DNA from 3 places in the Rhodococcus sp. NPDC058639 genome. Region 2 is predicted to be linked to each of the others. Evidence: riboswitches for the same ligand, from Rfam matches in the RefSeq annotation. Region 2 holds a riboswitch; each other region holds the start of a gene.
What was found. A riboswitch is a leader RNA that binds a small molecule or an ion and turns the genes downstream of it on or off. The one in region 2 is predicted to bind S-adenosylmethionine.

Region 1 (7,840 bases), on a different contig from region 2:
GTTGCAGCCGTACTGTTTTCGTCCTCCGAGTTACGGAGGATGGCTGTGCCCCTCGTATCCCACCGGCTGCTCGCTGCCGGAATCACCGCGTGCGCCCTGCTGGCCACAGCGTGCGGCGCCGACAACGGCGACAACCATGACAACCACGACACCGCCGGAGCCGGGAGTCCCCAGGCGATCGTGTCCCTGAGTCCCGTCAGCACCGAAATGCTGTACGCCGTCGGCGCCGGCGACCAGGTGATCGCCGTCGACGACCAATCCGATCATCCGGCCGGTGTTCCGGTCACCGATCTGTCCGGGTACACCCCGAACGTCGAGGCGATCCTCGGTTACGAACCCGATCTGGTGGTCGCCAACGCGGACACCGCGGATCTCGTCGCCGGACTCGAGCAGGCCGGAGTCGAGACCTTGATTCTGCCCGCGGCGCTCACCCTCGACGACACCTATGCCCAGCTCGAGCAGGTCGGTGCGGCCACCGGGCACGTCGCAGGCGCTGCCGAACTGGTCGCGCAGATGAGGAGCGAGGTCGACGAGATCCTCGCCGGGATGCCCGAACGTCAAGTCCCGCTTCGCTATTACCACGAACTCGACAACACCTTCTACTCCGTCACGGACGACACCTACATCGGCGAGATCTTTTCGATGCTCGGCCTCACCTCGATCGCGACCGGCGGCAACGGGTATCCCCAACTGTCGGCCGAGTTCATCCTCGAAGAGAACCCCGACATCGTCTTCCTCGCCGACGGCCAGTGCTGCGGCGTCACGCCCGAGAATGTCGCGGAGCGAGCAGGATGGGGCGAGCTCACGGCGGTCCGTGACGGGCACGTCTACGTCCTCGACGAGGACATCGCCAGCCGCTGGGGGCCGCGCGTCGTGGACCTGATGCGGGACATCGCCCGGATCGTCACCGGTATCCCCGCGGCCCAGCCCGCGCCTTGATCACGACCCCGCGTCGTCGCGCCCTCGTGCTGGGTGGCGCGGCGGTCGTTCTCCTCGCCGCCATGCTGGTGAGCATCCTCGTCGGCCCGGCGGGACTCACGCCGCAGGCGGTCCTTCTCGACATCGCCGACCGGTTGCCGTTCGTCGACGTCGATTCCGGGCTCTCGACGCGGCAACAGGCGATCCTCTGGAACATCCGCATGCCGCGCGTCGTGCTGGGGGTTCTCGTCGGAGCCATGCTCGCCGTCGCCGGAGCGGCGTACCAGGGCGTCTTCCGCAATCCCCTGGCCGACCCCTACCTGCTCGGGGTGTCGAGCGGGGCCGGCCTCGGCGCGACACTCGCGATCGTGGTCGGAGGCGCCGCAGGGTTTGCCGGGGTTCCGGTCGCAGCGTTCGCCGGCGGCCTGCTGGCCGTCGGCGCGACGTACGCGCTCGGACGCTCGGTCGGTGGGGTGCGTTCCGAAGTCGTCATCATCCTCGCGGGCGTGGCCGTCGCGGCGTTCGCGAATGCCATCCAGACGTTCTTCATGCAACTGCACGACGACACCTTGCGTCAGGTGTACTCCTGGATGCTCGGGCGGTTGTCCACCGACGGGTGGTCCGATGTCGTCGTGGTCCTGCCGTACGTGGTGGTCGCGGTTGCCGTCATCGCACTGCACCGGCGCACCCTCGACGTCATGGCGGTCGGCGACGTCGAGGCCGCCAGCCTCGGGATCCATCCGGCTCGTGTCCGGCTGTTGCTGGTCTGCGTGGCGACACTCGGCACCGCCGCCGTGGTGTCGGCGAGCGGACTGATCGGGTTCGTCGGCATCGTGGTGCCGCACGCGGTCCGGTTGCTCGTCGGCCCCGGTCACCGCATGCTGCTGCCGTTGTCGCTGATGGTCGGGGCGGCGTTCCTCGTCCTCGCCGATGTGCTCGCCCGCAGCGTCATGTCGCCGTCGGAGTTGCCCATCGGCGTGGTCACCGCCGCGATCGGTGCGCCGTTCTTCCTCGTCGTGCTCAGACGAAGCCGAGGTGCATGATGTCCGCTGATCTCGAATCGCTCGCGTCCACCGCCGTCACGTGCCGCGGTGTCGGGGCTGCACGCGGCGGCGTGGACGTGCTCCACGACGTCGATCTCGTCGTGACGACCGGCGCGTGGGTGTCGCTCGTCGGACCCAACGGGTCCGGTAAGACCACGTTGTTGCACGTTCTCGCGGGGCTCGTTCCCTCGACGGGGCATGTCCGGGTGGCGTCCGTGACGCCGGGCCGGGGCGCCCGGCGTGCGACGGCGCGCGCGGTCGCGCTGATGCCCCAGCGCCCCGTGGTTCCGGAGGGTGTCACCGTCGAAGAACTCGTCCGGCTCGGCCGCACACCGCACATCGCACGGTTCGGCTCGGAAACGGGACGCGACCGGGCGGTGGTGGACCGGGTCATCGAGCGCCTCGAACTCGAGCCGTTCACGCGCCGATTCGCGACGGATCTGTCCGGGGGTGAACTCCAGCGCGTGGTCCTCGGTCGCGCACTGGCACAGGAACCACAGGTGCTGCTGCTCGACGAACCCACCAGCGCCCTCGACATCGGGCACCAACAGCAGGTACTCGAACTTGTGGACTCCATGCGCACCGAAGGTGAGCTGACGGTGATCGCCGCGATGCACGATCTGACCTCGGCGGCGCAGTACGGTGACAGGCTCGTCCTTCTCGACCGCGGCCGGGTCGTCGCCGACGGGCCGCCCGCCGAGGTGCTCACGGTCGACCGGATCGGGCAGGTCTACGGGGCGCGGGTCGAGGTCCTCGACCGGCCGGCCGGCCGCGCCGTTCTCCCGCTTCGTGATCCGTGGAAGGACGCATGATGGACGTACTGCTGCTGGGCACCGGCGCCGCGGACGGCTGGCCGAATCCTTTCTGTGCCTGCGAGTCCTGCACGGATGCCGCACGACGCGGCGAGATCCGCGGCCAGACCGCTGCGCTGGTGGACGACGTGCTCATGCTCGACTGCGGACCCGAAGCACCCCGCGCCGCAGTACGTTTCGGCAGAACCCTGTCGGGTGTGCATCACATCCTGCTCACCCACGCGCACACCGATCACCTCGGACCCCAGGCACTGTTGTTCCGCTCGTGGGTCGATGCGGGTCACGTGCTCGATGTGGTGGGACCGGCGGAAGCAGTCGACATGTGCCGGCAGTGGGCGGGCCCGGACGATCCGGTGCGTTTCGTTCCGGTGCAGGCGGGCGACGCGCTCACCGTCGGCGGGTATGCAGTGCGGGTTCTTCCCGCGCGACATCAGGTGTTCCGCGAGGGTGATGCGGTGCTCTACGACGTCACCGGTCCGGACGGTTCCCGCATCCTGTGGGCGTGCGACACCGGCCCGCTAGCGGACGGCTGGTTCGACGAAGTGCGCGGCGCGCGGTTCGATGCCGTGTTCCTCGAAGAAACATTCGGTGACCGATCGGACCTAAGGCGAGGTCACCACGGACTGCCCGAATTCCGGGACACAGTCGCAGCTCTGCGCAGGTGCGATGCCGTGACCGACACGACGGACGTGGTGGCGGTGCACCTCGGGCACCACAACCCGCCCATGGCGGAAGTGCGCACACGGCTACAGGCGTGGGGTGCCCGTCCCGGTACCGACGGTGAGATCGTGCGGTCCGGGGCGGAGAAGCCGCCGGCGCACCGGTCGCTGGTACTCGGGGGCGTGCGCTCGGGAAAGTCACGGCACGCGGAAGAACTGTTCGCCTCGTACGCCGCGGTCACCTACGTCGCGACCGGGGGGATCCGCGTCGGCGACGCGGAATGGGCTCAGCGGGTCGCACTGCACCGCGAGCGTCGTCCCGAATCGTGGTCCACCGTGGAAACTTCCGATGTCGCGGGCGTCCTGCGCGCCGCGACAGGCCCGCTGCTGATCGATTGTCTCGGCACCTGGCTCACCGCGCGCATGGACCTGCACGACGTATGGAACGGTGGGGACTTCGCCGCGGTCGACGCCGACATCACCGATCTCCTCGATGCGTGGCAGCGATGCCAGGTGCCCGTGGTCGGGGTAAGCAACGAGGTGGGTAGCGGTGTGGTTCCGGCCAGCGCGTCGGGCAGGTTGTTCCGTGACACGCTCGGTCGCCTCAACGCGTCGGTGGCTGCGGTGTCGGACACGGTCACGCTCGTCGTGGCGGGGATCCCGCTGGCGTTGCGCTGACGGACCGCGACCCGGAGCCCGGTCGTCAGGCGAGCAGCCGGTAGAGACCGACGAGCCCGACGGTCACGATGACCGCCCGTAACACCGTGGGGGACAAGCGGCGACCGAACCGGGCACCGAGGTATCCGCCGATCAGCGAGCCCACGGCGATCAATGCGGCCACAGTCCAGTCGATGCGTTCGAACGCCACGAGAATGTACGCGCTTGCCGCGACGATGTTCACGATCAGCGAGAGCAGATTCTTCGTGGCGTTCTGACGCTGGATATGTTCGGTAAGGAGGGCACCGAACAAACCCATCAACAGGATGCCCTGTGCGGCCGTGAAGTACCCGCCGTAGATGCCGACGGCGAAAGTGCCTACCACCAGCAGGGTCATCCGGACCGGGCCGATCCGCCCGTCCGGATCGCCGTCGGTGCGTCGTAGTACCCATTTCTGGATCTGTGGTTGCAGCACGACGAGGACGAGCGCCAGGACCAGCAAGACCGGCACGACGGTCTCGAACACCGTCTCCGGCAGATGCAGCAGAAGCCACGACCCGATCAACGCGCCGCTGATCGACGCGGGGATCTGCCATCGCAACGTCGGCCACTGGCCGCGTAACTCGCGCCGATAACCCCACGTTCCCGACACACCGCCCGCGACGAGTCCGATCGCATTCGACATGGTCGCGGTGACGGGCGGGACCCCGAATGTGATGAGGGTCGGGAAGGTGATGAGGGTTCCGGAGCCGACCAGCGAGTTGATCGCACCGGCGCCGAGGCCGGCGAGGGCAACGAGAAACAACTCCAGCGGCGTCACTGCTCGGAGTCTACGGAGGCGCCGGGACAGGGTCGAGGCGGCTTCCGGTCGGTCTAGGTGCCCGCATCCTGGCGCGCACTACGCCGTAAGGCGAGGACGACGACAAGGGGCCATATCGTCTCGGGCGTCAAGCCCACCCGCTCGACCAGCCCGAAATACTGCCCACCCTGCGCCGAGATCAGGAACGCCACGGTCAGTGCCACGAACACCGTGGTCGCGAGGGCCGATCCGCGGACGCTGAGTGCGAACGACTGCGGACGGCTGCGAGACCCGACGAACGCGGGGAATGTCGCGATCAGGATCGAGCCGACGACGACACTGACCACGTGCGGCGTGGCAGATCCGTTCGCCGGTTGCGGAAGTGCCGCGAGGGCGATCCCGGAGATTCCCGCCCCGCCGAGGACCAGTCGTGCGGCGGGACGCAGTGCGCTCAGTCCGAGCGCCGTGACCACATGGCACGCGCCGAGCACGAACAGCGACGTCGTCATGATCCAGCGTTCGGCTCCACCGTGCCCGGCGAGCGTGCTCAGGCTCTGCCGCACAGCGCTGTACTCCGGTGGTTGTACCGTGCCCGCGACCACCCAGCCCGCGGTCAGTGCAACAGGGGCGAGCACGGCCGAAGCTACTGCCCACCAGGGTGCCCCGCGATACGCGCGGCTCGGCCCGGACGCGGTGATAGTTACTCGTTCGACGCTGCCCACGTGCTCCATCGTTGCGCACCAGCGGCTTCCGCGGTGCGGATTGGAATGTTCCGCGAGGCTTGAAATCAGGTCGATTCGAATAGGTGTGCGCAGCGTTCTCCTGGTCCACAGTTCATCGCAGTCCCCATGTATGCCCGATTCTTCTGTTCCGCGCAGTCCCATCCAGAGCGACCGAGAGACCCGGCTCCCTGACGTCGCAGCAACCCTCCCGACATCGGGTGCGGGTGCTACCGCCGGGACCGATGGAAGGAAGATCCACCATGATGTCTCCTGCCCGCAGTGGGTCGGTGTGAGCGCGCCTACCGAAATCCGCACGACCACCCCGGTCCCCGAGCATCTCGACGACTCGGATCTCGTCGTCGCTCCCACCCGGCACCCGTGGCGTTGGGTCACCAGTGCCGCCGTGCTGATCGTCGTTGCACAGTTCGCGCACGGTCTCGCGACCAACCCGGGCTGGGACTGGCCGACTTTCGCTCAGTACTTCACCGCGACGTCCGTGCTCGCCGCGCTGTGGATGACGATCAAGCTGACACTCTGGGGGACAATCCTGGGGTTCGCGCTCGGTGCCCTCCTGGCAGTGGGACGATTGTCGAACAACCCAGTGCTGCAGGTCGTCTCGTGGACCTATATCTGGGCCTTCCGGTCGATTCCGTTGATCGTCCAACTGCTGTTCTGGTTCAACATTGCGTACCTGTATCGAACGTTGTCCGTCGGTGTGCCTTTCGGACCGGGCTTCTTCTCGTTCAACGTCACAGGCGTGATCTCCGGATTCACGGCCGCGGTCCTGGGCTTGGCGCTGCACCAGGCCGCATACTCCGCGGAAATCATTCGTGCCGGCATCATTTCGGTGGATCACGGCCAGGTCGAAGCTGCCAACGCTCTCGGTATCCCGCGCGGACGGCAGTTCTTCAGAATTGTTCTGCCACAAGCGATGCGTTCGATCCTGCCCAACGCGGCCAACGAGGTGATCAGCCTGTTCAAGGGCACGTCGATTGTCTCGACCATGGCGATCGCCGAACTGTTCTACCAAGTCCAGGTCGTTTTCGGCCGCAACGGACGCGTCGTTCCGCTGCTCATGGTCGCGACCGTCTGGTACATCATCCTGACGACATTCCTGTCGATCATGCAGTACTACGTGGAGCGACACTACGCGCGAGGCTCCGCCCGAGCGCTGCCCCTCACGCCGTGGCAGAAGGTCACCGCGAAGTACCGGGAGATCCGCGACAGCGGCGTCGGCGCACCCCGGGGAGCGACCCGATGACCTCTGACGACGAACGCGTCCCCTATGCCGTCGACGTGCGAGGTGTCTACAAATCGTTCGGAACACTCCCCGTGCTCGAGGGGGTGGACCTGCAGGTCCGTCGGGGAGAAGTCACGGTGATCCTGGGGCCGTCGGGCTCCGGCAAGTCCACGTTGCTGCGGACCCTGAACCATCTCGAGAAGGTGGACCGGGGCACTGTCCGCATCGACGGTGAACTCATGGGCTACCGGCGTCGCGGCAACAAACTCCACGAATTGCGTACCCGCGACATCCTGCGCCAGCGGTCGAGGATCGGGTTCGTGTTCCAGAGTTTCAACCTTTTCCCGCATCTGACCGTGCTCGAAAACGTAGTCGAGGCACCGCTGTCCGCGCAGCGCCGTGACCGCGGCGAGGTGGAGGCAGAAGCACGCGGACTGCTCGATCGGGTCGGGGTGGGGGACAAGATCCACGATTTCCCCAAGCAACTGTCCGGAGGTCAGCAACAGCGCGTGGCGATCGCCCGCGCCCTCGCACTCCGGCCCGCCGTCATCCTGTTCGACGAACCCACGTCCGCGCTCGACCCCGAACTGGTCGGTGAGGTGCTCGAAGTGATCCGAGACCTCGCACGCGGTGGATCCACTCTGGTGATCGTGACCCACGAGATCGGCTTCGCACGCGAGGTTGCCGACACGGTCGTGTTCATGGATGGCGGTGTGATCGTCGAGCAGGGAACCCCCGCGGACATCCTGGATCGGCCCCGGCACGAACGCACACGGGCATTTCTGTCGAAGGTCCTCTGAACAGCCCGAACCATCGCTCCGCATTCACTCGACTGCTCATATCCCCCCCATGGAAGGTAATGATGTTCGCCTCGTCCCGCCGTCTCAGATTGCTCGCATCCACCGTCACCGCTGCAGCGGTGCTGGGTACCGCCGCCTGCAGTTCGGGCCCCGATCAGGCTGACGCCGCGACCGCTGCCGGCTACAACCT
Region 2 (12,570 bases):
GATCTTCTGGGCGTCGGGCTTGCGCAACAGGGTGACGACCTCGAGCGACGCCGGGTTGCGCGTCGACAGGTTGCGGATCAGCCACGACAGCGTCAGCCCCGAGTCGATGATGTCCTCGACGATCAGGACGTTGCGGCCGGCGATGTCCTTGTCGAGGTCCTTGAGAATCCGGACCACACCGGAGGACGAGGTCGAGGAACCGTACGAGCTCACCGCCATGAATTCCATCTGGGCCGGGATCGGCAGGGCTCGGGCGAAGTCGGTCATGAAGAAGATCGCGCCTTTGAGTACACCGATGAGCAGGAGGTCACCCTCCGGAGCGCCCTCGGGGTATCGCTCCGCAATCGAGGCCGCCAGTTCGGCCGTCCGCTCTGCGATCTGCTCCTCGGAGATCAGCACCGAGGCAATGTCACCTTCGTACACCGGGTTCTACCCACCTTCCGTCAGTCGTCCGCGCACCGCTGCTGGTCGACGAACTCCATACTCAGCCTGCCACGCCGACGCAGCACCACCAACCTGGTCCCTGCTCCCGGCCCCCGGCCCACCGCGACGGCCCCCTGCCCGTGCCAGAGGACCACCAGATCGTCGATTGCGCGCAGCGACTTGTCGTTCGGCGCAGGTGCACCGCGTCCGAGCAGCCACAAGCGAACCGCCCGGCGGCGGACCGCAGCGGGCGCGTCGGTGAGCACCGTCACATCGAGTGAGCAGTCGTCCTCGGGCTCGCGGCGGGTCGCGGCACGGGTCAGCAGGTCCGCAGCCGCTTCGTCGAGCGCCTCCCCGTCGTCCCGAAGTTGCGCGGCGGTACGCGCGAGCGCCGCGGCGACTCCGCCATCGAGAATCTCCTCGAGCATCGGGAGGGCCTCCGTCCGCAAACGGACGCGAGTGAATCGCGGGTCCGCGTTGTGGGGATCCTCGTACGGGAGGTAACCCAGTTCGCCGCATGCGCGCCGGGTGACGCTTCTCCGCACGCCGAGCAAGGGTCTCCCCCACGGGGCGTCGAACGGCGCCATCCCGCAGATCGAGCGAAGCCCCGAACCGCGGCCGAGACCGAGGAGCACCGTCTCGGCTTGGTCGTCGAGGGTGTGGCCGAGCAGGACCGGCATTCCGCCGCGCGCATCGTCGAGCGCCCGGTACCGGGCGGTTCGAGCAGCGGCCTCGAGCCCTCCGGGGCCGGTCACCTCTACCGCTACCACCCGGACGGAGGCGCACCCGCGCGCACGCGCGAAATCTGCGGCGCGCGCGGCGATGTCCGACGAGCCCTCCTGCAAACGATGATCGACGACGACGGCGTGCACCTCGGCGGCCTCGGCCACGGCCGCCGCTGTCAACGCTGCGGAGTCGGCGCCACCGGACAGCGCGACGGCTACCGCGCGCACATCGTGTGTGGACAGCCAGGCACGCACTGCCAGCCGGACCTCGTGGATGGCGGGCAGTTCGGGCAGCAGCGGAGCGGGCGGCACGGTCAGCCCAGCACCCGTGCGATCCAGGCGTCCGGGTGGTCGATCTCCGTGAGAGTCGGGAGCGCGTCGGGGCCGGACCACACCGCGTTGAACTGCGTCATGCCGACCTTCGCGACGACGGCGTCGACGAACCTCTTGCCGTGCACGTACTGCGCCATCTTCGCGTCCACGCCGAGAACGACGCGGATCACGCGGTGGATCGGGTTGCCGCTGCGCCGGCGCCGGCTGTCGAACGCACGGCGGATCCGTGCCACCGACGGAACGACGGACGGTCCCACCCCGTCCATGACGTGATCGGCGTGGCCTTCGAGCAGCGTTCCGAGCGCCAGCATCCGATCGAGCGATTCGCGTTGGGGTTCCGCCTGCGTGGCACGCAGCAATCCGACCATGCCGCGTTGCGACATCGGCTTGTCGCCGGGAGTGCGCAGATCGCGGGCGGCGGCCACGAACCTGCTCACGACCTCGCCGATCGGTTCGTCGACCGCTGCCGTGAGTTCGGCGGTGGACTCGCGCATGAGGTCCGCCATCCAGGGAGCCTGCTCGAACTGCACACGGTGGGTGACCTCGTGCAGACACACCCACAGGCGGAAGTCCGAGGTCGGCACCTTCAGTGCGCGCTCGACGGCGACGACGTTGGGTGCGACGAGCAGCAGGGTGCGCGAGAACGGGTCGTACTGGCCGAGGACGGCCGACGCGAGGTACGCGAGCATCGCGCCTGCCTGCGCGCCCGCGGGCTTACCGAGCCAGCGTCCGCTCCGGTCGGACCCGGTGAGGTCCGCCATCGACTCCGCCGCGGCACGCACCCAGTCGGGACGATCCACGACGCGCGCGGGCGGCGACACCGTTCCGTCACCCATCCCGGTCTGCTCGCGCACCGGGCCTTCGGCGCGCTCGGCCGCCGCGTACAGCTCCTCGATGGCGGCGTCACGGGTATACCCCGACATCGCGGGGCCGGAGCGCGCGAGCCGGGCACCGACACCCGCCGCGAACTCCCAGTCGATCGCGTCGCCGAGGCCCCGCTCCTGCTCGCTCATCGGCAGCCGCATCCCCGGAGTACGGCCGCGACATCGTCCAGCGCGGGTCGTGCTTCGTTGGGGAACCGGTCGTTCGACATGAGTGCGAACGTCAATACCCGCCCATCGACGTCCACGACGTATCCCGTAAGCCCGCTCACAAGACTCAGTGTGCCCGTTTTCGCGCGCACCCACCCGGCTCCGGCACGCGCAGTGGTGCCGTAGCGGTCGCTGAGGGTGCCGGTGGCACCCGCGACCGGCAGGTAATCGAGCATCGGACGCAGGGCCGGAGCGTCCGGGCCGGCGGCGCGCGCGACGATCGAGTCGAGGACCCGCGCCGGGATGCGGTTGTCGAGGGAGAGGCCGCTGAGGTCCTCGAGCGTGACCCCGGAAGTGTCGATCCCGGCGCCCTGAAGAGTGCGGGTCACAGCTTGGACGGCACCGGTGAACGTGGGCGCGCTACCCGAGGAGATCGCGATTTCCCGTCCGATGGTTTCGGCGAGCACGTTGTCGGAGTGCTGCACCATCTGTTCCAGTCGTGTCCGCAGGGGTGCGGACTGAACCGATGCCATGGGCGCTGTGCCCGGCGAGGCCGTCCCGATCGTGACCTTCTCGGGATCGGCGCCGAGTGCGGCGGCGAGCGCTCGCCCGGCGTCCAGCGCAGGAGTAGCCGAACGCGGTGACTCGTCTTCGAGCGGCCGCAAGCGTCCCCCGTCGAGCATCACCGGTTCGATGGGTGCGACGAACCCGTCACCGACGTCCGTGGCGTCCCATCCGACCGCAAGCGGGTCTCCGCTGAAGATCCCGACATCGACGACCACGGTGTCGACGACGGCTCCGCTGCGCTGGATCTGCTGCGCGAGATCGGCGATGCGGGGACCGCCGGGGTAGAAACCGTCTTCGCCGACGGGCTGAGCGGTGAGGGTGGGGTCGCCACCCGCGACGAGGACGATCTCGCCGGGACGGGAGCCCTCGACCACCCGCGTGGTGATGCGGTGATCGCTGGGCAGGCCGAGCAACGCCGCCGCGGTGGTGAGGATCTTCGTCGTGGATGCGGGGGTCATCGGCCGGTCGGGCTCCTGGGACCACAGGACGGTCCCGGTGGCCGCGTCGGTGACCGATCCGGTGAACGATCCGAGCGCCGGGTTCTTCACGGCTGCGTCGAGCGCGGCGGCCAGGGCTGCGGGGACCGGAGCCGGGGCATCGTCCGCCACCGGCGCGACCGCGAGGTCCGCGATGACCGGTGCGGGAGCGGGCGCGATCGTGGCGCTCGCAGTGGTGCGCACGTCGTAGACGGCAAATGCGCCGCCCACGACGAGTGCGAGAAAACCGGCTGCCCAGATACCGAACAGGATCCGGATGTTCCGGCGCCGACGTGTGACCAACGAACCCTGCTTCTTGATCTTTTCCTGCCCCGCCAACACGCCTCCGCTGTGTCCTGCACACTCGCGCCCTGGTGGCCGCCTTCGTGGTCCGGTACCTGCGTCGTCCAGACTAGCGCCGCGCCCGTTATCCTTTCTCCGGACCATCACCGCAGATACGGATGTCGTATCGGCGAGCGAAAACACCGACGAAGTGAGGCAAGCGCGTGGAGTTCGAGGTCACCATCGAGATCCCCAAGGGGCAGCGGAACAAGTACGAGGTCGATCACGAGACCGGCCGCGTCAAGCTCGACCGCTACCTCTACACCGCGTTCGGGTACCCCGCCGACTACGGGTACATCGAGAACACTCTCGGTGAAGACGGCGATCCGCTCGACTGCCTCGTACTGCTCCCCGAGTCGGTGTACCCCGGCGTCATCGTCGACGCCCGCCCGGTCGGCATGTTCAAGATGGTCGACGAGGCCGGTGGCGACGACAAGGTTCTCGCGGTCCCCGCAGGTGACCCGCGGTGGGATCACATCCAGGACATCGGCGACGTGCCGCAGTTCGAGCTCGACGCGATCAAGCACTTCTTCGTGCACTACAAGGATCTCGAGCCGGGCAAGCATGTCGAAGCCGCGGACTGGACGGGCCGCGCCGACGCCGAGGCCGAGGTCACTGCCTCCATCGCGCGCTTGAAGGACAACGGCGGCCACTGAGCCTGCCGCAGAACACCAGAGTGTCCTGCGACGACGAATCTCCCGGATGATCCACGGATCGGCCGGGAGATTCGTCCTTTCGGGGGTGTGCCGGGATACCGGCCGTCGTCACTGTCCCTTGAACTCGGGCGCGCGCTTCTCGAAGATCGCCTTGATCGCCTCGCCGAGATCCTCTGAGGGCAGGAACGCCGCGTTCCATGCCGCGACGTAGCGAAGGCTGTCGTCGACCTGCGCCGAGCGACTGTGATCGAGGACGTCCTTGATCCCGTGCACGACCAGCGGCGGGTTCGCCGCAATCTCCGCAGCCGTCCGGTGGGCCGCGGCGAGGACTTCGTCGGCGTCGGCGAAGACGTCGTTGACCAGACCGATCTTCTCGGCGCGCGCAGCGTCGATGTCCTTACCGGTGAGGGCGAGTTCCCGGACGTGCCCGTCACCGATGATGTACGGCAGGCGCGCAAGGGTGCCGACATCCGCGACCATGCCCACCTTCACTTCGCGGACGCTGAACTTGGCATCGGCACTCGCGTAGCGGATGTCGGCCGCGGTGATGAGGTCGACACCGCCGCCGATGCACCAGCCCTGGATCGCCGCGACGACCGGCTTGCGGCAGTCGGCGACGGCCGTGATGGCGGCCTGCATGCGCTTGACCATCCCGTGGAAATCGGTGCGCGCCTTCGCGCGGGCACCGTCTGCGAGGACCGCCGCGAGGTCACCACCCATCGCGACGAGGTCGAGGCCGAACGTGAAGTGTTTGCCCGCGCCGGCCAGCACGACGGCACGCACGTCCGGATCTGCGTCGAGTTGGGCGAACAGGACGGGCAGCTCGGACCACAGGTCCGGGCCCATCGCGTTGCCTTTGCCGGGGCCGATAAGCGTCACCTGGGCGACGTGGTCCTTGTGCTCGACGGTGAACGCTTTCCAACTGGTGTGATCGGTCATTACTCGAGAGTAATGTCCTTCGTCGGCGAGCACTGCCACCGCCCCGAAACTACTCGGGCGTTTCGCGTATTCGTCCCCGATGATCAGGTCCTACTCTTGACTCATGAGCAGGTTCTGGCACCCGAACGTGGCCCGTGTCGCCGACACGCTCATCGCTCGTGGACACCACGGGCTCATCACCCGGCAACCCGACTCCGTGACCACTGCGGAACAGGCCGCGGCGGCGGTGGGAGCCGACTTGGGCGCCATCGTGAAGTCACTGGTGTTCCTTCTCGACGACGAACCGATCCTGCTCCTGGTGTCGGGCGCACACCGGGTCGCACTCGACCGCACCGGCGAGCGCCTCGGTGGCACCCTGGTGCCGGCACCCCGCTCGGTGGTCGTCGAGGTCACCGGCCAGCCTGTCGGTGGCGTCGCCCCGCTCGGACATCCCACCAACCTTCCGACCTACATCGATCTGTCACTGAAGGACCACGCCGAACTGTGGGCGGCGGGTGGATGCGCGAACACGTTGTTTCGAACCACGTACCCCGAACTGATGCGCGTCACGGCGGGAATCGACGTGGACGTGGACTGAAGGGGTATCGCTCGGCTACCACCCGAAGTGCGACGCGCGGTACACTTCGACTCATGACCGACCGAGCGTGGAGCCGCAGGCACGTCGACCTGTGCCGCACCCGCTCGAGCCTGTGTGCACGCTGAGATACGCACCAGCCCTCCTCCTTTCCCGGCAACCGCGATCGTCACCCGCGGCATATGCGTCACGTGGCGCGCCGATATCCATTCTCCGAGCGGAGTCTTCGATGACCACCGACCACCTCGAACGCGCAAGCAGCACCGCGTCAGTCGACGAGCCGGAACTTGTTCTGATCGTGCAAGTTTCGGACACGGGAGCTGTCAACCCCGGCGACCTCGCGGCACTCGCCGACGCGCTCCGCGAAACAGCGACCGGCCTTCTTCCCGGCGCACGCACACACACGCTCCTCAGCCCGGGGCCCGCACCGCTCGTGGTGGACCTGCCCGCTCGCGGTCTGGTGCTCGACGGCAGCCGAGTAGAACTGAGCCACACCGAGTTCGAGATATTTTCCTATCTCGTCGATCGCCCTCGCACAGCGGTTCCCCGCTCGACTCTGCGCACCCTCGGTGCCGGCTACATCGATCCCGAACGCGGTAACCGGAGCGTCGATGTGCACGTCTCCCGGATCCGGTCGAAACTCGGCAGGTTCGGCGACATCATCACCACTGTCCGAGGAGCCGGGTACCGCTTCGACCCCGATGCGCGCGTCCAGATCGTCACGCCTCTCCACCGGCGAAGCGCCTAGAGCACAAACGAAGGGGCAGGAGAAATCTCCTGCCCCTTCGTTGGTCTCGGTGTCCGGCTACGACGCGCGTGCCGCGGGACCTACCCCCTCACCGAACCGTCGCAGAACCTCCACAACAGTCGGTGACACCGTCAGCAGTCCGCGGGCTTCGAGCCACGGGAGCGTGCCGTCGACGAGATGTTCGACAGTGAACGGTACGGGTACGGGAATGAGCGTGACGCCGTCCGCCACCCCGACGGAGTGGACGTCGGCGATGAGGCTCGCAAGCCCCTCGGGAGTCCCCACATACGACAGCGTGCCCGGTTCCCGGCGGGCGGTCGTCCCCTCAATGCGGGCGTGCCGGCGCGCAGCACGTGCATCGGGATCGACGAGCACCTCGAGATCGACGAGCACTGTCACCGCGTCGGGGTCACGGCCCTCCGAGGCGGCCTCGCTGCGGATCCGATCGCGAATCTTCCCCGCTTCCCGCAGGTCTGCGGCGCGAACGCGAATCACGTTGCCGGACGGTGCGGCCGGATCGAGTGGCGGTTCGCCCGGACGGCCCACGGTGAGATCGGCCCAGTAATCGGGCCCGGACCGCCCGGACAGTTCGACCGCCACGCGCAGCAACCGCTGCGCAGAATCCGGGTAGGCAGAATCGTTGTACGACATGAGTGACCTCTCGTAATCTGCCGTGAGTGGCAGCAGCTGAAGAAAAGCGTGCGGAGAGAACTCAGGCCGGACAGGTGCCGGAGGCCGTGCGGCACAGGTCGACATGCCGACGGCACCAGTGCGCCGTGGTTGTCGCCTCCGAGATCATGCGATTACCCTACCGAGCCCGTGGGGAATTGTCGACCGTGACGATCGCCGTCAGATGCATTGCGGCGCACCCTCTCCCGACTGCGCGAGTCCGGGCCGGGTTTCCGGTGCCGGGCTCCACACGCCGTCGGTCTTCGCGTGCGTCCACGAAGGTCCTTGCGCAACCAGAGTGCGCAGCGCGGCGAGAAGCCGGTCCACGTCTGCCGACGAGCTACCCAACCCCAGCGACGCGCGCACCGCCCCACCCGGGCGTCCCACGCGGGCGAGCAACGGGTGCGCGCAGAAACGCCCGTCGCGCACTCCGATTCCGTGCTCGGCCGAAAGGTACGACGCCACCTCACCCGGTTCGTATCCGTCCACGGTGAAGGTCACGATGCCGACGCAGTCTTGCGAGTCGTCCCACAACTTCAGGATTTCGACGCCCTCGACGCCACTCAGTCCGTCGACGAGCAGGCGGCACAGTTCTTCCTCGTGCCGCGCCGCGGCCTCGGTGTCGAATCCGCCGAGGGTGTCGCATGCCGCGGCCAGCGCGGCAACCCCGAGTACGTTCGGTGTCCCGGCCTCGTGTCGCGCAGGGGCACAAGCCCATTCGGCACCGTCGAGGCTCACCTCGCGCACCGCGCCGCCACCGGCGAGGTACGGCTCGGCGGTGTCGAGCCAGTCGCGGCGTCCCACGAGCACTCCGGCGCCGAACGGGGCGTAGAGCTTGTGACCGGAGAAGGCGAGGTAATCGATTCCGTCGGCAGTGAGATCCACGCTGCGGTGGGGCACCAACTGTGCACCGTCGACGAGAATCCGCGCACCGCACGAATGAGCCAGGGCGGCGAGCTCGGAGATCGGCAGCACTTCACCGGTGACGTTGGAGGCACCCGTGACGGCGAGCAGCGCGGCCGGCGCCCGGTTCAGCTCCTCCGCGATACGCTGCACGGTCTCCGCAATCGAGTCGGCTGCCACGACAACCCGGGAGTTCTTCCACGGCAGCAGATTCGCGTGGTGCTCGATATCGAGCACCACGACGTCGCCGGGCACCGCGCCCGCCAGCAGGTTCAGCGAATCGGTGGTGTTGCGGGTGAAGACGACAACCTGATCGGTGTCGGCACCGACGAAGCGTGCCACCGACTCTCGCGAGTCCTCGTAGCTCGCGGTGCTCACGCGCGAGGCGTATCCGGCGCCGCGGTGGACGCTCGCGTAGTACGGCAGCAACTCGGCGATGCGTTCGGTGACGGTGGCGAGTGCAGGTGCACTCGCCGCGTAATCGAAGTTGGCGTAGGTGCAGGTGCCACCCTGCACGAGCGGCACCTGCACGTCACACCCGGAGACGTGTGCGAACGGCGCGATGCAGGCGGGGGCAGATACAGCAGTCATGACAAAATCCCTCGTCGATCCAGGGACCCGTCGGTAATCGCCACGACGAAGGAAAACGATCGCCGGCGGAGTCCGCGCTTGCCGTGTCCGGTATTGGAATCACAGCCAGGTCGTCACCCGGAGCACCCCACCGCGGCGGAGGGTTGCCGACCAGCAAGCCGGGGCTTGATGCTGGTACTCATGACCTGCCGAAGAGGATTGCAGTCGGGCGGTCTCGTGTCAAACCGGATGCGGTGCACCGACCGTGACGCTGCGGACGAAAGCCGCGGACCTGCCGAAATACCGCCTCGGGTTCGGCCGGGGCGCGACACACCCGGGGCGGTGGCGCGCCCCGACGTTCACCTCGTGTCCACTTGAACGTGAGATAACCGGAGCACCATCGAGTAGAAGGACGCCGCGGACTTGCCTGCCCCACTCCCCGCTGAACCCCGCAGCTCTGTGATCCCCGCAGAGTTTCTTCGCGCGTCGCACGCACCGCCACCCCGCACCCTCGTCGACATCCTGCGCGCGACCGCCGAGGCGCATCCCGACGCACCGGCGATCGACGACGGCACCAGCGTCATCGGCTACGCGGAACTGGTCGAGAAGGTCAGGGTGGGCGCGTACACCCTCCTCGACGCCGGCGTCGGAGCGGGTGATCGTGTCGGAATTCGGATGACCTCGGGCAGAGCCGAGCTGTATGTCACCATCCTGGCGATTCTGGCCGCGGGCGCGGCCTACGTTCCCGTGGACGCCGACGACCCGGACGAACGCGCCGACCTGGTGTTCTCCGAGGCCCGGGTCACCGCCGTCGTCACCGACGACGGCATCGGTCCCGGCACCGCCCCCGTACGGGCCGACCCGCCGCTGCGCGGTCCACGGCTCGACGACGATGCGTGGATCATCTTCACGTCGGGCTCGACCGGCACCCCGAAGGGTGTGGCGGTGACCCACCTCAACGCGGCCGCGCTCGTCGACGCCGAAGCACGATTGTTCTGCCGAGACGCCCCGATCGGGCCGGGAGACCGGGTACTGGCCGGCTTGTCGGTCGCATTCGACGCCTCGTGTGAGGAGATGTGGCTCGCGTGGCGCCACGGCGCGTGCCTGGTGCCCGCTCCGCGCTCACTGGTCCGGTCCGGTATGGACCTCGGACCCTGGCTGATCTCCCGTGACATCAGCGTCGTCTCCACCGTGCCGACCCTCGCCGCGATGTGGCCGGCCGAATCTCTCGAAGCGGTGCGGCTGCTCATTTTCGGCGGCGAGTCGTGCCCGCCGGACCTCGTCGAACGGCTTGCTGTTCCGGGACGAGAGTTGTGGAACACCTACGGTCCGACGGAAGCCACCGTCGTCGCGTGCGCCTCACTCATGGACGGCTCCGGTCCGGTCCGCATCGGGCTGCCCCTCGACGGCTGGGATCTCGCTGTCGTCGACGCCGAGGGCAACCCCGTCGCCGAGGGAGAAACCGGTGAACTCGTCATCGGCGGTGTGGGGCTGGCGCGATATCTGGACCCGGCGAAGGATGCCGAAAAGTACGCACCCATGCCGAGTCTCGGGTGGTCGCGCGCCTACCGCAGCGGTGACCTCGTCGTGCTCGACCGGCAAGGACTGCTGTTCCAGGGCCGTGCCGACGATCAGGTCAAGATCGGCGGACGCCGCATCGAACTCGGTGAGGTCGACAATGCCTTGCAGAACCTTCCCGGCGTCGCCGGCGGCGCCTGCGCCGTCCGCACGACGGCGACGGGACACTCGGTTCTCGTCGGCTACCTCGCCTCGACGGACCCCGACTTCGATCTCGCGGCCGCCCACGACCTCCTGTCGGAGCAGCTTCCTGCCGCCCTCGTCCCCCGGCTCGCCCGCGTCGACGAACTCCCCACGCGAACATCGGGGAAAGTGGACCGCAACGCCTTGCCGTGGCCGCTCCCCGGTGCAGACGCCGACTCGATCGATGCCCTCGGTCTCGACCCCACCGCCGCGTGGCTCGCCGGGTTGTGGACCGACATCCTCGGCGCTCCCATCGACGGCCTGGACGACGACTTCTTCGAACTCGGCGGGGGTTCGCTCGCCGCCGCCCAGCTCGTGACCGCCATTCGTGCCCGCTACCCGGAAATGACCGTCGCACAGCTGTACGACCGGCCGCGCCTCGGATCCCTCGCCGTCTACCTGGACGAACTGGCTCCGACGACCGCTGCCACGCACCGGGTGGTCGCTCCGGTGTCCCGTCGCGCACAGTTCGCGCAGATCGTCGCGACCGTGCCGCTCATGACGCTCACCGGGCTGCAGTGGGTTGTCTGGCTCGCGATCCTCAACAACGTCGTCAGCCTGGTCGTCGACGTGCCGTGGACGGTCACCCTGTCGTGGTGGTGGACCGCCCTCGGTGCCGCCCTGTTCCTGACCCCTCCCGGGCGCATGGCGATTGCCGTCGTGGCGGCGCGGCTGTTGCTCCGCAATGTGGTTCCCGGAAGTTACCCGCGGGGCGGCTCGGTGCACCTGCGGCTGTGGGCGGCGCTGCGCCTGTCCGACGCCGTCGGAGCAACGAATATTTCGGGCGCCCCGTGGATGCGGAACTACGCTCGGGCGCTGGGAGCGAAGGTGGGACGAGATGTCGATCTGCACAGCCTTCCCCCGATCACCGGATTCCTCGAACTCGGCGACGGCTGCTCGATCGAACCCGAGGTCGATCTGTCGGGTCACTGGGTCGACGGCGACCTCGTCCACATCGGCACCATTCGGGTAGGTGCCGGCGCGGCGGTCGGTGCCCGCTCGTTCCTTGCCCCCGGTGCTCGCATCGGCAAGAACTCCGAAGTCGAGGCCGGCTCCGCGGTGTTCGGGCGCGTGAAGTCCGGGCAGCACTGGGCTGGATCGCCGGCCAAGAAAATCGGCAAGGCCGACCGTCCCTGGCCCGCCGAGGCACCGCCCCGCGGAGCCCGCTGGATTCCGGTGTACGCCTTGACCTCCCTCCTCCTCGGTGGCCTGCCGATCGCGTCGATCGCGGCAGGTGTCGCGCTACTCGTGTGGGGGGTGCGCAACACCGCGACCATTGCGGACGCCGTTCCCCGGTCCCTCGCGATGCTTCCGGTCGCGGCGCTGCTGACCATGTTCGTCTTCGCACTCACCACGCTGATCGCCGTGCGGCTGTTGTCGATTCGCATGACGGAGGGCTGGCATCCGGTCCGGAGCCGCGTCGGCTGGCAGGTGTGGGCCACCGAGCGCCTGATGGATTCGTCGCGCACCTTCCTCTTCCCGCTGTACGCCTCGATGCTCACCCCGGGCTGGCTGCGGCTCCTCGGCGCCGATATCGGCAAGGACGTCGAGGCGTCGACGGTGCTCATGGTGCCCAAGTTCACGAAGGTCGCCGACGGAGCCTTCCTGGCCGACGACACGATGGTCGCGTCGTACGAACTCGGGGGCGGCTGGCTCTACATCTCGCACGCCAAGGTCGGGAAGCGGGCGTTCCTCGGCAATTCCGGTATGGCGGCGCCCGGCCGTCGTGTCCCGAAGCATGGTCTCGTCGCGGTCCTCTCGGCCGCACCGGAGAAAGCGAAATCGGGGTCGTCCTGGCTCGGCAGTCCCCCGGTGCGACTGCGCCGCGCCGCGGGTGACAGCGATGTGAGCCG
Region 3 (11,100 bases), on a different contig from region 2:
CGGTCCTGTCTCGCGCCCGGGTACTGGACGCGCTGCGAATCGATGCCGAAGTCCTCGAGCCTGCCGCGGCCGAGAAACGCTGGCCCGGGATCCGATTCGATACGACGGTGGTGCATCACCCCGGTGCCGGCAGGTTGCACGCGGACCGTGCGGTCGTGGCACTCCATCGGGCGGCCGCGCTCGAGGGCGCCGACGTCCGGTTCTGCGCCACGGTGCGGGAACTGCGCCGTGTCGCCGGGTGCGTCGAAGTGATCACCGACAGCGATGTGGTACGGACGGGCCATGTCGTGATCGCCGCCGGAGCGTGGTCGTCGCGACTCCTTTCCGAGGGAGGTATCGCACCGGTCCCGGATCTTCCCCGATTGCGCACCACCCAGGAGCAACCGGCCCATTTTGCTCCCCTCGCACCCGACGATTGGCCCAGTTTCGTCCACCATCCGGGTGCGGGTCTGGTGACCGAGGGGATCTACGGCCTCGGGTCGGACGACGGAATCAAGATAGGCGAACACGGCACCGGGCCGGAAGTGGACCCCAGGACCCGTACCTTCGCACCCGATCCGGACGGCGTCCGGCGACTCGTCGAGTATGCGGAGACCTGGCTTCCAGGCGTCGACCCCGGCACCGTCGTCGCCGACACCTGCCTGTACACCACGACACCGGACAGCAACTTCGTGATCGACCGGATCGGTGATGTCACCGTCGCCGCAGGGTTTTCCGGACACGGATTCAAGTTCGCACCCGCGGTCGGAGAACTGGTGACGGGACTCGTCGACGGAACCGCCGTCTCACCGGATGTGTTCCGTGTCGGTGCCCGCGTCGGTGTGGTGGCCCGGTGAGCGATACCCGCCGCCTGCAGATACACGCAGTCTCGCAGGACGACCCTCGCGCGGCGCCACTGCTGGCCGAACTCGCGGTGGAATACAGCACTCGGTACGAACGCCCGCTCGAAGAACAGGTCGAGGCGCTGATCACGCACCCCGGCGAGGAGTTTGCCCCGCCACACGGGGCGTTGCTCGTCGTCGTCGAGGACGGGGAACCGGTCGCGGGCGGGGCATTCCGGCGATACGACGAGGACACCGCCGAACTCAAACGCATCTGGACCTCCCGGCGGCACCGCCGGCGGGGACTCGCCCGCATCGTCCTCGCAGAACTGGAAACCGAAGCGCTGCTGCGCGGGTACGCCCGGATCTATCTCACGACGGGGTGGCGCCAACCCGAAGCTGTCGGCCTCTATCTCGCCGCGGGATACACCGCCCTGTACGACGTGACCCGCCCCGCCGAGGAGATCGGCCCACACCCGTTCGAGAAATTCCTGACCCGAAAGGTGGAGTCCGCGTGAGATTCCTGCTGCTGAGCCTGATCACCCACCAACCCGACCCCGTGACCGGAGACATGCTCGGTCCCGCCGAACGACTTCGCGAAGTGGTGGATACGGCGGTGCTGGCCGAACAACTCGGGTTCGAAGGGTTCGCGGTCGGGGAACGGCACGAACACCCGTTTCTGTCGTCGTCGCCGCCGGTTGTGCTCAGCAACATCGCCGCACGCACGTCGACGCTCGAACTGTGGACCGGAGTGACCACGCTGAGTCTGCTCGATCCGGTGCGCGCGTTCGAGGATTATTCGACCCTCGACAATCTGTCCGGTGGGCGTCTGAACCTGATGATCGGCAAGGGAAACGGCACCGCACAAGCGGAGCTGTTCCACGTCACCCCCGACGATCAGTGGGACCGCAATCGCGAAGGCTACGAACTGTTCCGGCTGTTGTGGGAGAACGAGACCGCGACATGGGAGGGGCGCTTCCGACCGCCGCTCACCGATGCGGTCACAGTGCCGCGTCCACTGCAACGCCGCCTGACCATATGGCACGGCAGCGCAACGAGTCGCGATTCGGTCGATCTGGCGGCGAAGTACGGCGACCCGGTGTTCTCGGCCAACGTGACCAACCCGATCGAGCCCTATGCCGAGCTCATCGGCTATTACCGGCAGCGCTGGGCGGAGTACGGACACGATCCCGCAGCGGCGCGGGTGGGTGCAGGAACTGCGGGGCTGTACGTGACGCGGACGTCGCAGGAGGCGGTCGACCGGTTCCGCCCGTTGTTCGAACAACGGCTGCGACTCGCACGCGAGGCCGGCCAGCCGAGCGTCTTCGGCACCGTGGAGGACTTCGTCGAGCGCAGTTCCGCGCTGATCGGCAGCCCGCAGCAGGTGATCGACAAGGTGTTGCGCTATCACGAACGGCTCGGGCACGAGGTCATGCACGTCACCGCCGATCGCGGCGGCCTCACCAGCGCGGAGCAGCGTGCAAGTCTCGAACTGTTCCAGAGCGAGGTCGCGCCGGCCTTGCGTGCGGCGATCCCGGGCCGGCTCGTCGCCCGGTAGGGGTTTCGATCACGCTGAGCGTAAGCGTGTGCCACCCGCGGCGGGATGCGTAGCGTCTGCCACGACCATCCAGAGCGACCGAGAGACCCGGCTCGACGACGTCGCAGCAACCCCCTGCCTCGCAGGTGAGGGTGCTACCGCCGGGAACGATGGAGGACAGCATGAGAAATCGGCCTTCGGTGGGATCGTGGTCGCGCCGGCACGTCGACCTGTGCCGCCACAGTGGCGCACTCTGTCGCCGCCGCGCGGTCCCCGTTTCGTAAAGCATTCTCCCGCAGCACGTCTACTCCGGCCCGGCCACCTCGCATTCGCGCGGCTGCCGGCGCCGTGCCGAGATCATGGAGCCACAGGTGCCACTTTCGTCCATATCCGCTTCCCGCCGCGTCGTCGTCGCCGCCCTCACCGCGTCGGCACTTGCCGGCAGTCTGACCGCGTGCGGGTCCGATTCGTCGGCGGCCACACCCGGTGGTGGCATTCCGCAGCCCGGCGGAACACTGCGGTACGGCCTGTCGCAGGCACCCACCTGCGCGGATCCGGTCCAAGCCGGCACCAACCAGACCATCTACGTCGCACGCCAGGTGGTCGACTCGCTCACCGATCAGAACCCCGAAACCGGCGAGATCGTGCCGTGGCTCGCCGAAAGCTGGGATGCCAACGACGACGCTACGCAGTTCACTTTCCGGCTGAAGGACGGTGTTACCTTCAGCGACGGAACACCGTTCACCGCGACCTCCGTCAAGAACAATTTCGACGCGATCGTGAACAGCATCGGCGGCGTCAAGGCCCCGAGCGCCGTCGGTTACCTCGCCGGCTATACCGGCACCACCGTGGTCGACGAGCACACCGCACAGGTGAACTTCTCTGCGCCGAACGCTCCGTTTCTCCAAGCCACCGCGACACTGCAGCTCGGTCTGCTCTCCGACAAGGACGCCGCGAAGAGCGCCGAGGAGCGTTGCGCCGGAGATCTTTCCGGAACCGGACCTTTCGTGCTCGAGGACTACCAGCAGGACAAGTCCGTGACGCTCGTCAAACGTGCCGGATACTCGTGGGGATCGGAGGCATTCGCGCACGACGGCGAGGCGTATCTCGATCGCATCGAGTTCTCGATCGTTCCCGAATCCGGTGTGCGCACAGGTTCTCTCGCGTCGGGACAGCTCGATGCGATCTCGGATGCGCTGCCGCAGGACGCCCCCCAGATCGAGGCTGCCGGTGGAGGCATTCTCACCACGTCGAATCCCGGAATTCCTTTCGGGTTCCAGCCCAACGTCACTCGTGGGGTGCTCACCGATCCCGCGGTCCGCGCCGCGCTCTTGTCGGCGATCAACCGGCAGGAACTCGTCGATACCGTCCTCGGACCCGACTTCGAGCCGGCGACGAGCACACTGGCCTCGGCCACCCCCGGCTACGCCGCGCTCGACGACGTCACCTACGACCCGGACAAGACGCAGCGCATCCTCGACGAGGCCGGATGGGTCCCCGGCGCCGACGGGGTCAGGGTCAAGGACGGACAGCGGCTGAGCTTCCCCGTGCTGTTCAGCCCCGTGTTCGCGGGAAACCAGGCGATCCTCGAACTCGTCCAGCAGCAGCTTCGTGCCGTAGGCGTGGACCTGCAACTCGACCTGCAATCCATGTCGGAGCAAACCGCACGGCAGAACTCGGGTGACTACGAGTCGTCGTATTACAACAGCACCCGCGCCGATGGCGACATCTTGCGCACGGCCTTCGGGCTCGACGGACGCAACATCAACCGGCGTGGACCGATCCCGCAGCTCGACGAGGTGCTGACCGCTCAATTGACGACCACCGATCCGGTGGTGCGTGCGCAATTGATCCGGCAGGCACAGCAACTCGTGCTCGACAACGGTCTGTGGGTCCCGACGGTCGAGCTGTCACAGGCGATCGGTGTCGGCCCGAACGTGCAGGATCTTGCCTTCGAGGCGTCGGCGCGACTGCAATTCTTCGACACCTGGCTGAGCGAGTAAACCGTGGTGCGCTATCTCGTATCCCGCGTTCTGCAGGCGGTCGGTGTGTTGTGGGCTGCGTTCACCGTGTCGTTCGGTGTCCTCTATCTGCTGCCGTCCGATCCGGTGAGTATGGCCGCGTCGGGCGACAACGGCACTCCCGTCGACGCCGCGGCGATCGCCGAACTGCAGGCCAGGTACGGACTCGACCAACCCGTGTGGACGCAGTACCGGAATGCGCTGGGTAGCGCGATCCGGGGTGACTTCGGTACCTCCATCTCGACCGGACAGTCGGTGACCGACGCGATCGGCGCGGCACTTCCGAGCACGGTGGTCCTCGCTTCCACAGCGTTGACGGCCGCGGTGGTAGGGGGAACGGCGGTTGCGTTGCTCGCGACGTACACCCGCGTCGGTTGGCTGCGCAACGCGCTGCTGTCCCTGCCCCCGCTCGGTGTCGCGGTCCCGACCTTCTGGGTGGGGCTGATTCTGCTCCAGGTCTTCTCGTTCCGTCTGAAGCTTGTGCCGGCATTCGGGGATCAGAGCATCGAACATCTGATTCTGCCTGCGATCACGCTGGCATTGCCGGTCTCGGCGGTGATCGCACAGGTGCTCGCCGCGAGCCTCACCTCGACGTGGCGCCAGCCCTTCATCGAAGCGGCCCGGGCGAAAGGCGCTTCCCGCCTGCGTATCCAGCTGCGGCACGCCCTGAGACTGTCGAGCATTCCGACGTTCACGATCGCCGGCGTCCTCGTCGGGTCGCTACTTGCGGGGTCGGTGGTGGTGGAGACGGTGTTCTCGCGCGCCGGTATCGGCCGGCTGACACAGATGTCGGTGATGACGCAGGACATTCCGGTCGTGCAAGGCATCGTCGTGTTCTCCGCGGCCGTGTTCGTTCTCGTCAATCTCGCCGTGGACCTGCTGTATCCGCTGATCGACCCGCGGATCGTCGGCGCCCGCCGGCAACAGGGCGTCGCGCCGGACGTCGAGCGCGAACCCGCCGCGCACGATACCGGCTTGGAGGTGAAGGCTCTTGTCTGACACTTTGACTCGAGAAGAACTGCACACGGGTGCCTCGCCGCGGCAAGGAACACCGGTGGGTCGTCCGTCGCGGTGGCGTGCGGGTGTGGTGCAGGTGCAGCGGCACGGGGTCGTCGTGGTCTCGGCCGGCGTGCTGCTCCTCGCGGTAGGGTTCGCGCTCTTCCCGTCCGTCTTCGCCTCCGGTGACCCGCTTGTGGGGATACCCGCCGAGAAACTGGAGGGCCCGAGCCTCGCGCACTGGTTCGGCACCGACAACATCGGCCGCGACGTCTACACGCGGGTCGTGCACGGGGCGGCGCTGTCGCTCACCGCGACGCTCCTCGCCGTCGGAATCGCACTCGTCGCGGGTTCGGCGATCGGACTGCTCTCCGGGGCGGTCGGCGGCGTTCTCGACGCGGTGCTCATGCGTATCGTCGATGTGCTGCTGTCGATTCCCGCTCTCCTGCTGTCGCTCGCACTCGTCACCGCATTGGGGTTCGGAACCGTGAACGTGGCGATCGCCGTGGGCGTCGGGCTCGTCGCCAACTTCGCCCGGGTGATGCGCTCGGAGGTGCTGCGGGTGCGGCGCGCACTGTATGTCGAAGCGGCCTTCGCCTCCGGTGCACGGTGGCACTCGGTGTTGCGCCGTCACGTGCTGCGCAATTCGTACGCGCCGGTCCTTGCCCTCGCCGCAGTCGAATTCGGCATGGCCGTCCTGGCGGTCTCGTCGCTCAGCTTCCTCGGCTTCGGCGCGGTGCCGCCCACACCCGAGTGGGGGTCGCTGATTTCGGAAGGCCGCAACTATCTGGCGACCGCCTGGTGGATGACCACTCTGCCCGGCCTGGTGATCGTTGCGGTGGTGCTTGCTGCTCACCGCATCGGCCACGCCGTCGAGAAACGAGGTACCCGATGACCACTACCCGCCCTCTCCTGGAGGTCAGCGATCTGCGCGTGGTGTACGGCTCGGGGCGGGATACGGTCCCCGCCGTCGACGGAATCGACTTCTCCGTCTCTCGCGGCGAGGTCGTGGCCGTGGTGGGCGAGTCCGGATCGGGGAAATCGACCACAGCGCACGCGATTCTCGGTCTTCTGTCGGGGAGCGGCCGGGTCACCGGTGGCACGGTCACGTTCGACGGTCAGCGCCTCGACGAACTCCCCGAACGGGCATGGACACGACTTCGAGGCGCACGCATCGGCCTGGTCCCGCAGGATCCGGCCACCTCGCTCAACCCGGTCGTCCGCATCGGCGACCAGATCGCCGAAGTGCTGCGGATCCACGGCCGTGCGGATCGCCGCACCGCGAAGATCGACGCTCTGCGGATTCTGGACGAGGCCGGGCTCGACCACCCGGAACTGCGTGCCGAGCAGTACCCGCAGGATCTCTCGGGCGGGCAACGACAGCGGGTGCTCATCGGTATCGCCCTCGCATGCCGCCCCGAACTGGTCATCGCCGACGAGCCGACGAGCGCACTCGATGTCACGGTGCAGCGACGCATCCTCGACCATCTCGAGGAGCGGATCGCGGAAACCGGTTCCTCGGTTCTTCTGATCACCCACGATCTGGGTGTCGCTGCGGACCGTGCCGACCGCATCGTCGTGATGAAGGACGGACGGATCGTCGAGACCGGGCCGGCGCTCCAGGTACTCGACAACCCGCAGCACGCATACACGCGTTCGCTGATTGCTGCGGCACCGAGTTCGGCGGATGCGCCTCGTCGCGTCGGCCGGGACAACGGCAGCGATCCGATCCTGTCCGTCTCCCACGTGTCGAAAACCTTCCGCATCGGCCGGAAATCCTCGCTCGAGGCGGTGCGAGACGTGTCGTTCGATGTGCACCGCGGCCGGACGCTGTCCTTGGTGGGGGAATCAGGATCAGGGAAGTCGACCGTGGCACGGATCGCGATCCGGCTCGACACCGCAACGACGGGGACGGTCCAGCTGGACGGGCGCGACATCACCGCGCTGCGAGGCCGCGAACTGCGGGCGTTGCGCCGCCGGGTGCAGATCGTCCACCAGAACCCGTACGCGTCGCTCGACCCGAAACTGCGGATACGCGAGATCGTCGCCGAACCGCTCGACGCCTTCGGTATCGGAACCCGGGCGGAGCGTCGCACCAGAGTCGCGGAGCTTCTCGACCAGGTGGCGCTGGCGCCGTCCCACCTCGAGCGCAAACCTGCCGAGTTGTCGGGCGGGCAACGCCAGCGCGTCGCAATTGCACGAGCCCTCGCGCTGCAACCGGAACTCGTGGTGCTCGACGAACCGGTCTCCGCACTGGACGTGTCGGTTCAGGCCCAGATCCTCGACCTGCTCACCGAACTGCAGAACGAGCTCGGTGTGAGCTACCTGTTCATCTCCCACGATCTCGCCGTCGTCCGCCACATCAGCGACACCGTCGCTGTGATGCGTTCCGGCGATGTCGTCGAATGCGGCACCACCACAGACATTTTCGACAACCCACGGCACGAGTACACCAAGATGCTGCTCGACGCCATCCCAGGGAAGGTTCGTCATGCCCGATAGTTCGGAATTGCTGCTCGCCGTCGAATTCGCGGGCACCGGTCTCCACCCCGCGTCGTGGCGACGCGACGATTCGCGCGCCGAGGACCTCTTCACTGCACGGTACTGGAGCGACCTCGTCGGGAGTGCCGACAGGGCGGGTGTCGACTTCGCCTTCCTGCCCGACAACTTCGGCGTCACCTCCGCCGAGAACACCGTGCGCGGTCGCCTCGAAGCGGTCGGTATTGCTGCGCGGCTGTCCACCGCCACGTCCCGGATCGGACTGATCCCCACCGCGACCGTTACCCATACCGAACCGTTCCATGTCGCCAAGGCGATCCAGACGATCGACCACACCACTCTCGGCCGCGCCGGATGGGAGGTCGCGGTGACCCGGGGTGACGCTCCGACACGGCTGTTCGGGCGCAAAGAGGCCCAGCACGACGGGTCACTGTGGGCGGAAGCCCACGAGGCGGCCGAGGTGGCTTCCCGACTGTGGGACAGCTGGGAGGACGATGCCGAGATACGGGATGTGGAGACGGGCCGATTCGTCGACCGCGACAAGCTGCACTACATCGATTTCGAGGGTGAATACTTCTCCGTCAAGGGCCCGTCGATCACGCCGCGGTCCCCACAGGGACAGCCGCTCATCGCAGTAACGATCAGCGATGAGCACTCCTTCGACTTCGCCGCTGCGCGAGCCGATCTCGTACGGATTCGCGCGACAGATCTGCGCGCGGCGGAAGATCTCGCAGACCGCGTGCGCGCCGCCGCGAACGGCCGTCGCCTCCATGTCCTGCTCGACGTGGATCTGTTGCTCGCCGCGAGCGACGGCGACGCTACGGACGATTTCTCCCGGCTCGAGGACTGGGCCGGTGCGCACTACCGTCCGGAAACCGTGCTCCACCGGGGAACGTCCCGCGGACTCGTCGAACTGCTCGACGGGGTGCGCGGCGTGGACGGCGTCGTTCTTCGACCCCTCGCGTTGTCTTCGACCACGCAACGCCTCGTCGCCGACGTGCTGCCGGCGTTGCGGCCGGCCGCCGAACTCGTCACCGGAACCCTGCGCGAACGACTGGGTCTCGACCGGCCCGCCAACCGCTTCACTTCCGCTCACTGAAGGGCTGACATCAGTGTCCCGCAACACGATACGTAAGCAAATACACCTCGGCGCGCACTTCCCGGGGGTCAACAACACCACGGTCTGGGCCGACCCGGCGTCGAAAAGCCAGATCGATTTCGCGTCGTTCCTGCATCTCGCTCGCACCGCCGAACGCGGAAAATTCGACTTCTTCTTCCTTGCCGAGGGATTGCGATTGCGAGAGCACCGCGGCCGCATCCACGACCTCGACGTGGTGGGCCGACCGGACACGCTCACCGTGCTCGAAGCGCTGGCCGGCGCCACCACCCACCTGGGCCTGGCCGGCACGATCAACACCACGTTCAACGAGCCGTACGAACTGGCCAAGCAGTTCGCGACTCTCGATCACCTCTCGGGTGGTCGGGCCGCGTGGAATCTCGTGACGTCCTCCGATGCGTTCACGGGCGAGAACTTCCGGCGGGGCGGGTACCTCGATCACTCGCAGCGGTATGTCCGGGCGCACGAGGTGGTCGAAGCGGTCCGCACACTCTGGGACAGCTGGAGTGACCGGGCCCCGGTGATCGACCGCGCCAGTGGAGTGTTCGCATCCGACGAGGCGATCACCCCCGTCGACCTCCACACCACCCAGTTCGACATCACCGGACGCTTCGAGGTTCCGCGCAGCCCACAGGGCCATCCCGTACTGCTTCAGGCCGGGGACTCCGACGAGGGCCGCGAGTTCGGCGCCGCCCGGGCCGACGCCATCTTCAGCCGGCACGGCACCCTCGAGGAAGGGCGCGCGTTCTACACGGACGTCAAGAGTCGGCTCGCCAAGTACGGCAGGACTCACGACGACCTGAAGATTCTCCCCGCCGCGACATTCGTACTCGGGGACTCGCCCGAAGACGCGCAGGAACGTGCCCGGCACATCCGGCTGCAACAGGTCGGTCCGCAGACCGCCCTGGCGTTCCTCGAACAGATCTGGGGCAAGGACCTCTCGTCCTACGACCCCGACGGTCCGCTGCCCGATGTGGAACCGGAAGACAATGTGACCATCACCCGTGGCCGGGTGCGTCACGCCAAGGACCCGCTGGCAGTCGCGCGGGCATGGAAGGCGAAGGCGGACGCCGAAAACCTGAGCATCCGCGAACTCGTCATCGAGACCACCGCACGCCAGCAATTCGTCGGGACGCCGCAGCAGGTCGCCGACGAGATCGATCTCTACGTACAGACCGACGCGAGCGACGGCTTCATCCTCGTACCGCACCTGACACCGGGAGGACTGGACGACTTCGTCGACCAGGTCGTGCCACTTCTCCAAGAGCGCGGCAGTTTCCGCGCCGATTACGGAACCACCACCCTGCGCGGCCACCTCGGGGTAGCCGACCAGCGCACCGTCACAGAAGGAGTCCGTGCATCGTGACCACGACACTCGACCGGTTCGTCGCCGACTGGCAACAGTGGCACACCGAGCGCAACGAAAGCCTCCGTCGGCCCCTCGGCTGGCTGAGCCTGACCGCCTTGCACTGGCTCGACGGCACCCCCACCCGATTCGAGGAGGTGCCGGGACGCTGGCACGTCGCCGGCACGACCGTGGTCCGAGATCTGGACGGGGAGATCACACGGCTCGAACCTGCCGAAGGTGCTCCGGGCGCGGAAGTGGAGTTCGATCGGGGGTTCGTCGAGGTCATCCAGCGCACCGGGCGATTCGGTATCCGCATCCACGACCGCGAGGCTCCCGCCCTCAAGTCGTTCACGCACATCCCGGCGTACGACCCGGATCCGGCGTGGCGACTGACAGGACGGTTCACCCCGTTCGACGACGAGCGCGTCGTCACCACCGGAGCGGTCGTCGACGGACTCGAACACCACCACCGTGCGGCCGGCGTCGTCCGTTTCCGCCACGACGGTGCCGAACACGAACTCGTCGCCTTCGGGGACGCCGAAGGGCCGCTGCAGATCCTGTTCACCGACGCGACCAGTGGTGTCACCACCTATCCGGCTGCGAGGACTCTCCGTGCAGAACGATCCGGGAACGGCAGCGTCGTACTGGATTTCACGCGGGCTGCGAACCTGCCGTGCGCTTTCACCGACGCGGCCACGTGCCCGGTCGCGCCTCCGGAGAACCGTCTGCCGTTCGCAGTCGACGCCGGTGAACGCAACCCG

Region 1: it holds a riboswitch for S-adenosylmethionine, as region 2 does, so the genes downstream of both, ACFWU2_RS10975 (amino acid ABC transporter permease) here and ACFWU2_RS02965 (aminotransferase class V-fold PLP-dependent enzyme) in region 2, are expected to answer to the same signal.
Region 3: it holds a riboswitch for S-adenosylmethionine, as region 2 does, so the genes downstream of both, ACFWU2_RS10945 (putative leader peptide) here and ACFWU2_RS02965 (aminotransferase class V-fold PLP-dependent enzyme) in region 2, are expected to answer to the same signal.

Annotation. Positions count from the first base shown of each region.
Region 1 is NZ_JBHXRF010000005.1:13,650-21,489, reverse strand. It holds gene ACFWU2_RS11005 (ABC transporter substrate-binding protein) at 46-939, shown strand; gene ACFWU2_RS11000 (FecCD family ABC transporter permease) at 1,002-1,961, shown strand; gene ACFWU2_RS10995 (ABC transporter ATP-binding protein) at 1,961-2,773, shown strand; gene cobU (bifunctional adenosylcobinamide kinase/adenosylcobinamide-phosphate guanylyltransferase) at 2,773-4,110, shown strand; gene ACFWU2_RS10985 (sulfite exporter TauE/SafE family protein) at 4,136-4,909, opposite strand; gene ACFWU2_RS10980 (DUF998 domain-containing protein) at 4,963-5,610, opposite strand; SAM riboswitch class I at 5,766-5,859, shown strand; gene ACFWU2_RS10975 (amino acid ABC transporter permease) at 5,900-6,871, shown strand; gene ACFWU2_RS10970 (amino acid ABC transporter ATP-binding protein) at 6,868-7,650, shown strand; gene ACFWU2_RS10965 (ABC transporter substrate-binding protein) at 7,713-7,840, shown strand, end outside.
Region 2 is NZ_JBHXRF010000002.1:2,805-15,374, reverse strand. It holds gene hpt (hypoxanthine phosphoribosyltransferase) at 1-423, opposite strand, end outside; gene tilS (tRNA lysidine(34) synthetase TilS) at 444-1,487, opposite strand; gene ACFWU2_RS03000 (zinc-dependent metalloprotease) at 1,463-2,494, opposite strand; gene dacB (D-alanyl-D-alanine carboxypeptidase/D-alanyl-D-alanine-endopeptidase) at 2,491-3,897, opposite strand; gene ACFWU2_RS02990 (inorganic diphosphatase) at 4,062-4,553, shown strand; gene ACFWU2_RS02985 (crotonase/enoyl-CoA hydratase family protein) at 4,662-5,492, opposite strand; gene ACFWU2_RS02980 (YbaK/EbsC family protein) at 5,596-6,069, shown strand; gene ACFWU2_RS02975 (winged helix-turn-helix domain-containing protein) at 6,296-6,814, shown strand; gene ACFWU2_RS02970 (hypothetical protein) at 6,872-7,465, opposite strand; gene ACFWU2_RS02965 (aminotransferase class V-fold PLP-dependent enzyme) at 7,664-8,977, opposite strand; SAM riboswitch class IV at 9,047-9,163, opposite strand; gene ACFWU2_RS02960 (Pls/PosA family non-ribosomal peptide synthetase) at 9,380-12,570, shown strand, end outside.
Region 3 is NZ_JBHXRF010000005.1:1,389-12,488, reverse strand. It holds gene ACFWU2_RS10960 (FAD-dependent oxidoreductase) at 1-836, shown strand, start outside; gene ACFWU2_RS10955 (GNAT family N-acetyltransferase) at 833-1,339, shown strand; gene ACFWU2_RS10950 (LLM class flavin-dependent oxidoreductase) at 1,336-2,379, shown strand; SAM riboswitch class I at 2,442-2,535, shown strand; gene ACFWU2_RS10945 (putative leader peptide) at 2,529-2,642, shown strand; gene ACFWU2_RS10940 (ABC transporter substrate-binding protein) at 2,718-4,361, shown strand; gene ACFWU2_RS10935 (ABC transporter permease) at 4,365-5,378, shown strand; gene ACFWU2_RS10930 (ABC transporter permease) at 5,371-6,270, shown strand; gene ACFWU2_RS10925 (dipeptide ABC transporter ATP-binding protein) at 6,267-7,877, shown strand; gene ACFWU2_RS10920 (LLM class flavin-dependent oxidoreductase) at 7,867-8,973, shown strand; gene ACFWU2_RS10915 (NtaA/DmoA family FMN-dependent monooxygenase) at 8,987-10,357, shown strand; gene ACFWU2_RS10910 (DUF1684 domain-containing protein) at 10,354-11,100, shown strand, end outside.